Regions from separate parts of the Enterobacter quasiroggenkampii genome, predicted to be linked through region 2. Evidence: predicted binding sites of a transcription regulator. Region 2 holds the regulator's gene; each other region holds the start of a gene.
What was found. The regulator LexA, encoded in region 2, represses DNA repair genes until DNA is damaged. The targets are predictions, from matches to a motif close to TNCTGTATGTACATACAGNA.
Positions count from the first base shown of each region.

Region 1: sbmC (DNA gyrase inhibitor SbmC) is a predicted target of LexA. The motif match lies at 1,219-1,238, and genes of this name have one in related genera.
Region 3: umuD (translesion error-prone DNA polymerase V autoproteolytic subunit) is a predicted target of LexA. The motif match lies at 1,114-1,133, and genes of this name have one in related genera.

Region 1 covers NZ_CP143745.1:3,620,452-3,622,653, forward strand. Annotated here, with positions in the region: gene V1572_RS17385 (FUSC family protein) at 1-637, opposite strand, end outside; gene sbmC (DNA gyrase inhibitor SbmC) at 730-1,203, opposite strand; gene dacD (serine-type D-Ala-D-Ala carboxypeptidase DacD) at 1,323-2,202, opposite strand, start outside.
Region 2 covers NZ_CP143745.1:911,631-913,832, reverse strand. Annotated here, with positions in the region: gene dinF (MATE family efflux transporter DinF) at 1-446, opposite strand, end outside; gene lexA (transcriptional repressor LexA) at 510-1,118, opposite strand; gene V1572_RS04330 (diacylglycerol kinase) at 1,227-1,595, opposite strand; gene plsB (glycerol-3-phosphate 1-O-acyltransferase PlsB) at 1,750-2,202, shown strand, end outside.
Region 3 covers NZ_CP143745.1:2,628,980-2,631,181, forward strand. Annotated here, with positions in the region: gene V1572_RS12600 (aldo/keto reductase family oxidoreductase) at 126-992, shown strand; gene umuD (translesion error-prone DNA polymerase V autoproteolytic subunit) at 1,152-1,586, shown strand; gene umuC (translesion error-prone DNA polymerase V subunit UmuC) at 1,570-2,202, shown strand, end outside.

The sequences.
Region 1 (2,202 bases), 2.0 Mb from region 2:
TTTTGACCACGTCGTTAAGAATGGTTTGCAGGTGCTTTTCCAGGCGCGGGCGCTCAACCAGATTCGGGGAAAAACCGGCCTGATAGACGCGGTTAAACGCGGTGACGTAGCTAGCCATCTGAATACGCCAGTGCAGAAAAGCGCGCTGCGGCCAGATACCGGTGAAGAGCATCGCCAGCAGTGAACCCAGGATGACATCCCCGCTTCGCCACAGCGCCGTGGTCATATCCCCGGCGGGTGCACCGACCACCACCGCGAGAGTAATACCGATCAGCAGCGCCTGATAAGGCTTTTTACCCAACGCCAGCCAGCCGCACAGGAACATGGCGGCACCGCACCATGCCAGCATGACCGGGAACGAGATGAGCTCCAGCTTCAGGGCAATAAGCCCCAGGGCCGAACCTAACACGGTCCCGCCAATACGCTCCAGAGCGCGCGGGACGACGTTGCCCCAAAACGAGATGGGCCCCATCACCACCACCAGCGTGATCAGCGGCCACGTTCCTTCCGGAACCTCCAGCAAACGCACCAGGACAAACGTCAACACGAACGCCAGCGCGATGCGACACCCGTGCACCACGCGGTAGTGTTTGTACAACCGAATTTCAAAAGGCGTTAATGATTTGTCGGGACGCACACCCGCTCTCCAGCTACACGGCAAAGCACAATTGTACTGTGTTTTCAGCCGGGCGGATCGCTCCCGGCTTAAAAACCCTTCATTTAGCAGGCTTAAACCGTTTTGTGCTCGACGGCGATATACATTTCGATATCCCAGTAGCCGTCCGCATTGCCGTCATTGAGATAGCGCTCGAAGCAGGGTTTGAGCGCCATCTGGTACTTATTGTCCTGCAGCAGGGAATTGAAGAACTGATACCACGGCGTGGCGAAGTCGTAGTTTTCGACGCGCGCCGTCGCCACGGCATAATCCCCGGCCGCGATTTCCGTCATCATGACGCCTTCGCTGTTTTCCGGGATGACGAAATCATCCGGTACCGTCACGGCCGTATCACAGCGCAGTTTTTCTGCCGGGACTTCATCCGGGTTATCGTAATAGACTGCCACCCACTCCAGCGGCTCAATGTGACGCCCGTCGACCCACATGACCAGCTGTTCAAAGCCCTGTTTTACCGTGTGTTCCCACGGGCCGACCAAATGAAAACCGGCAATCTTACGTTTCTGTTGCTGCGTAATGCTGTAGTCCATACTGCCTCCGCTCATCACTGTATATTTATACACTATAAAACTGGATTATCATTATCAGCAAACGAGGAGTGTTTATTATGTGAGCAGACTCGCAACCCTGCCAGTCTACTCAGCAGCAGTTAAAGCGTGTGATGCAGATAATCGCTCAGACGAGAGAACAGGCCGCCTTTATCAACGGCTTCCAGCGTGACCAGCGGCCAGTGGGCTACCACCTTGTCGCGGTCATAGAGCTGAATCTCCCCGACCCGCTGATGCGCAGCAATCGGCGCTTCCAGCTCTTTTTTATCCAGCACGTACTTGGCTTTGATGTTGGGAACCTCCGCTTTCGGCAAGGCCAGCCAGAAGTCCTGATCGGTGCCCAGTTTCACCTGCTCCTTATCGCCGTACCAGATGCGCTCTGTCCCCACTTTTTTACCGCTATGCAGGATCTGCACCGTATCGAAATTCTGCTGCCCCCAGTGCAGCAGTTTCCGGGCCTGGTCTTCGCGCCCTTTCGGACTATCCGCCCCCATCACCACCGCGATTAACCGGCGCTGGCCGTCTACGGCAGACGCAATCAGGTTAAAACCGGCCCCTGAGGTATGCCCCGTTTTCAACCCGTCCACGTTCATGGTCTTATCCCAGAGCAGGCCGTTACGGTTTTGCTGGGTGATTCCGTTCCAGGTCAGGCTTTTTTCGCTGTACATATGATAAAACTCAGGCTCGCCGTGGATGATGGCCCGGGAGAGAACGGCCAGGTCATACGCCGAGCTGTGCTGGCCCGGCGCGTCCAGCCCATGGACGGTTTCAAAATGCGTATCGCGCAGGTTCAGCTTCTGCACGTAGTCGTTCATCATCTTCACAAACTGCGGCTGCCCGCCCGCCACGTGATCGGCCAGCGCCACGCAGGCGTCGTTGCCAGAATCGACAATCAGGCCGCGGCTCAGATCGCGCACGGAGACGCGATCGCCCTCTTTCAGGAACATCAGCGATGAACCGTCAAACACCGGGTTCCCTTTT
Region 2 (2,202 bases):
AGCAGAACCAGGTTAGCCAGCGATGCGGGCGCGCTGAGCCAGCGGATTTCAAGGAAACGTCGCGCCTGCTCTAATACCGCCTCGCTGCCGCCAACAATATGAAGCGCAAGATCGATCAGGGGTGCCCGCAATAAAACGATGAACGCACCCGCGCCAAGCGCGAGGATCAGCGGCTGCACCAGCGCGCGCGCCAGACGCAGCGGATCTTTCGCGCCATAAGCCTGTGCGGTAAGACCGGTAGTGCTCATGCGCAAAAAGAGCAGCAGCATAAACAGGAAGCTGGTTGCCGTCGCGCCAATCGCCACGCCGCCAAGATAAACCGGTGAATCAAGATGGCCTATAACGGCAGTATCGACCAGTCCCAGCAAGGGCACGGTAATATTGGAGAAAATCATCGGCAGAGCAAGACGCCACAATGCCTTATCGGATGCCGTCAGCAGTGACATGAAAGATACCGGGAGTGGGGAATGAATCAGGCTACAGCGGTGCCATAGCCTGTGAGGAAGAGGTTACAGCCATTCACCGTTGCGAATCACCCCGACCGCCAGTCCTTCGATAGAGAAGTTCTGTTCGCGGAGATCGACCACAATGGGTGAAAACTCGCTGTTTTCAGGCAGCAACTGTACGCTGTTACCCTGTTTTTTCAGACGCTTAACGGTCACTTCGTCATCAATGCGCGCCACCACCACCTGGCCGTTTCGCACATCCTGTGTTTTATGCACCGCAAGCAGATCGCCATCAAGAATACCGATGTCTTTCATCGACATGCCGCTGACGCGCAGCAGGAAGTCAGCGCTCGGTTTGAACATGCCAGGATCGACCTGGTAGTGACCTTCAATATGCTGCTGAGCCAGTAAAGGCTCACCGGCAGCAACACGCCCTATCAGCGGAATGCCCGTCTCTTCTTCCACCAGCAGGCGGATACCCCGTGACGCGCCCGAGACAATCTCAATCACGCCCTTACGCGCCAGCGCTTTCAGGTGTTCTTCGGCAGCATTTGGAGAACGGAAACCCAGACGCTGCGCGATTTCCGCACGCGTGGGTGGCATACCCGTCTGGCCGATATGATCCCGGATGAGATCAAACACCTCTTGCTGCCTGGTCGTTAACGCTTTCATTCCGCCCCCTGGGTGTATATACAGTTATGCTGTGAGTATATACAGTCAAAGGCGATTTTGGAACCAAAAACTGCACAAAAAACCAGGGACTTAATTATTCCTCGAGGCTCATCGGAAATGTGACCAAAGCAGCGTGACCCAGGTGATAACGGCAGTGATAATCGCCAGCAACACGGCAGCAGAGCCCATGTCTTTTGCACGGCCAGAAAGCTCATGGAAATCGGAACCAATGCGATCCACAACGGCCTCAATAGCGCTATTAAGAATTTCCACTATCATCACCAGAAGAACGGAACCGATAAGCAGTACGCGGGTAATCGCATCAACATCAAGGAAACAGGCGACGATCACCGCGATGATAGCGGCGACGCCCTCCTGGCGAAAGGCGGCTTCGTTGACCCATGCGGCACGGAAACCTTTCCATGAATAGCCGGCGGCTTTGATGATACGTGTTAACCCAGTGGTATTATTGGCCATTAAAAGAACCTTTTTTAAAAAAGAGCGTCAGTAACAGGAGCCGTAGCGCGTTTCGCTACAGCCTGAAGTATGACGGGTAACAACAGAAATTTTGCGCGCTTTCTGTTATCCTTGCGCCGCAATTGCATTATTAACCAGAGGCTTTACATCGTTTATGTCCGGCTGGCCACGAATTTACTACAAATTACTTAATTTACCATTAAGCATCCTGGTAAAAAGCAAGTCTATCCCAGCAGAACCCGCGCTGGAATTGGGGCTCGATACGTCACGCCCCATTATGTACGTTTTGCCTTATAACTCGAAGGCTGACTTACTGACGCTTCGCGCCCAATGTCTGGCGCATGACTTACCTGACCCGCTTGAACCGCTGGAAGTTGACGGTACGCTGCTGCCGCGCTACGTGTTCATTCACGGTGGACCGCGCGTGTTTACCTATTACACGCCAAAAGAAGAGTCCATCAAGCTGTTCCATGACTATCTCGACCTGCACCGCAGCAATCCCGATCTGGATGTGCAGATGGTGCCGGTATCGGTGATGTTTGGTCGTCGTCCGGGCCGTGAAAAAGGCGAAGAGAATCCGCCGCTGCGCATGCTTAACGGCATCCAG
Region 3 (2,202 bases), 1.7 Mb from region 2:
AAGATGCAGGGTTACTTCATTACTATCGTCGTAGAGAATGTAAACTTTAATTAACTCGCGCTTAACTAAAGGCTCCCAGAGGGAACCTGTTGTAAATCCGGATCATTTTTATGAGGAAGGCCAACATGAGCAGCATTGATAAAAGCGGGACGTACGCGCTTGGGACGCGGACGGTGAAACGACTGGGCTACGGCGCGATGCAGCTGGCCGGGCCGGGCGTCTTTGGGCCGCCGAAGGATAAGCAGGCCGCGCTGGAGGTGTTACGCGAGGCCGTGGCGGCGGGGGTGAACCACATTGATACCAGTGATTTTTATGGCCCTCATGTCACCAACCAGCTGATCCGCGAGGCGCTTCATCCTTATCGGGACGATCTGACGATCGTCACCAAGATTGGTGCCCGTCGCAACGACAAAGGCGCCTGGCTGCCGGCCTTTTCCGCACAGGAGCTGACGCAGGCGGTGCATGACAACCTGCGTAATCTGCAGCTGGACGTGCTGGACGTGGTGAACCTGCGGATCATGTTCAGCGCGCACGGGCCAGCGGAAGGGTCGATTGCTGAACCGCTCTCCACCCTGGCAGAATTACAGCAGCAGGGGCTGGTGCGGCATATTGGCCTGAGCAACGTCACGGCCACCCAGGTCGCGGAAGCGCAGAAGATGGTGCCGGTGGTGTGCGTGCAGAACATGTACAACATTGTGAACCGGGGTGATGATGCGCTGGTGGATCTGCTCGCGCAGCAGGGGATCGCGTATGTGCCGTTCTTCCCACTGGGCGGCTTTACGCCGCTGCAATCGTCCGGGCTGAAGGCTGTGGCGGATTCTCTGGGCGTCACGGCAATGCAGGTTGCGCTGGCATGGCTGCTGCAGCGTTCCCCGAATATCCTGCTGATCCCGGGCACCTCTTCCGTGGCGCATCTGCGGCAAAACCTCGCGGCGGGGGAACTGCAGCTGCCGCCTGACGCGCTGGAAACATTGAATACGCTGATGGACTGATCGTCACAGGCGCAAAGCCCGACATGCACTTCCGGGCTTTGCGCGTTTTAAATCTTCTGACACTTCAACGCGTTTGGGTTCGCTTCCGGAAATGACCTTGATCCCTGGCCATAATCCGTAATACTGTATTTATATACAGTATCTGGCGAGAAAGGCATTATGGACACTCTCTTTTCTTATCATCCAAACCAATCTATTGAATTACCGTTGTTTGCAGAGCGTGTAGCCTGTGGTTTCCCCAGTCCGGCTCAGGATTATGTGGAGGATCGTCTCGATCTTAACCGGCTGGCAGTAAGACATCCCAGTGCGACCTATTTTATCAAGGTGAGTGGAGACTCCATGATTGGCGCGGGGATTGGCGACGGCGATCTGCTGGTAGTTGATCGCTCGTTAAATGCCGAACATGGGGATATCGTCGTGGCGTCGGTCGCCGGTGAGTTTACGGTGAAGGAGCTACAGACGCGCCCGGCTCTGAGACTTCTGCCGCATAATGTCCGCTATCAGCCGATTACCTTTCATTCCGAAGAGGAACTGCAGATCTTCGGCGTCGTCACCCACACGCTTAAAACGCATAAACATGTTCGCGCTGGTTGATGTGAACAGCTTCTATGCCTCCTGCGAGAAGGTATTCCGCCCCGATCTGGAGGGGAAGCCCATCGTGGTGGTGTCCAACAACGACGGCTGCATTATTTCACTGTCGCGGGAGGCAAAGCAGTTCGGCATAAAAATGGGTGAGCCCTATTTTAAATTCAAAGAAAAACGGTTTCCGGAACGGGTTTACGTCTTCAGTTCAAACTATGCGTTGTATGCCGACCTCAGCAGTCGGGTGATGCAGACGCTGACCGATCTCGCTCCGGCCATAGAAATTTACTCGATCGACGAGGCGTTCGTGAACGTTTCAGGGATCGGTAACTGCCTTGCACTGGAAGCGTTCGGACACCAGATGCGCACGCAGGTCTTTAAAAATACGGGCTTAACCGTTGGCGTCGGCATTGCCCCGACAAAAACGCTGGCGAAGCTGGCCAACTATGCGGCGAAACGCTGGGTCAGTACCGGCGGCGTGGTCGATCTGTCGGGCCGGGAGCGGCAGCGTAAACTGCTGGCAAAGGTTCCGGTAGAGGAGGTATGGGGCGTAGGGCGGCGCATCACGAAAAAACTGAATGCGATGGGGATTACCACGGCGCTGGAGCTGGCGGAGGCCTCCTCGTGG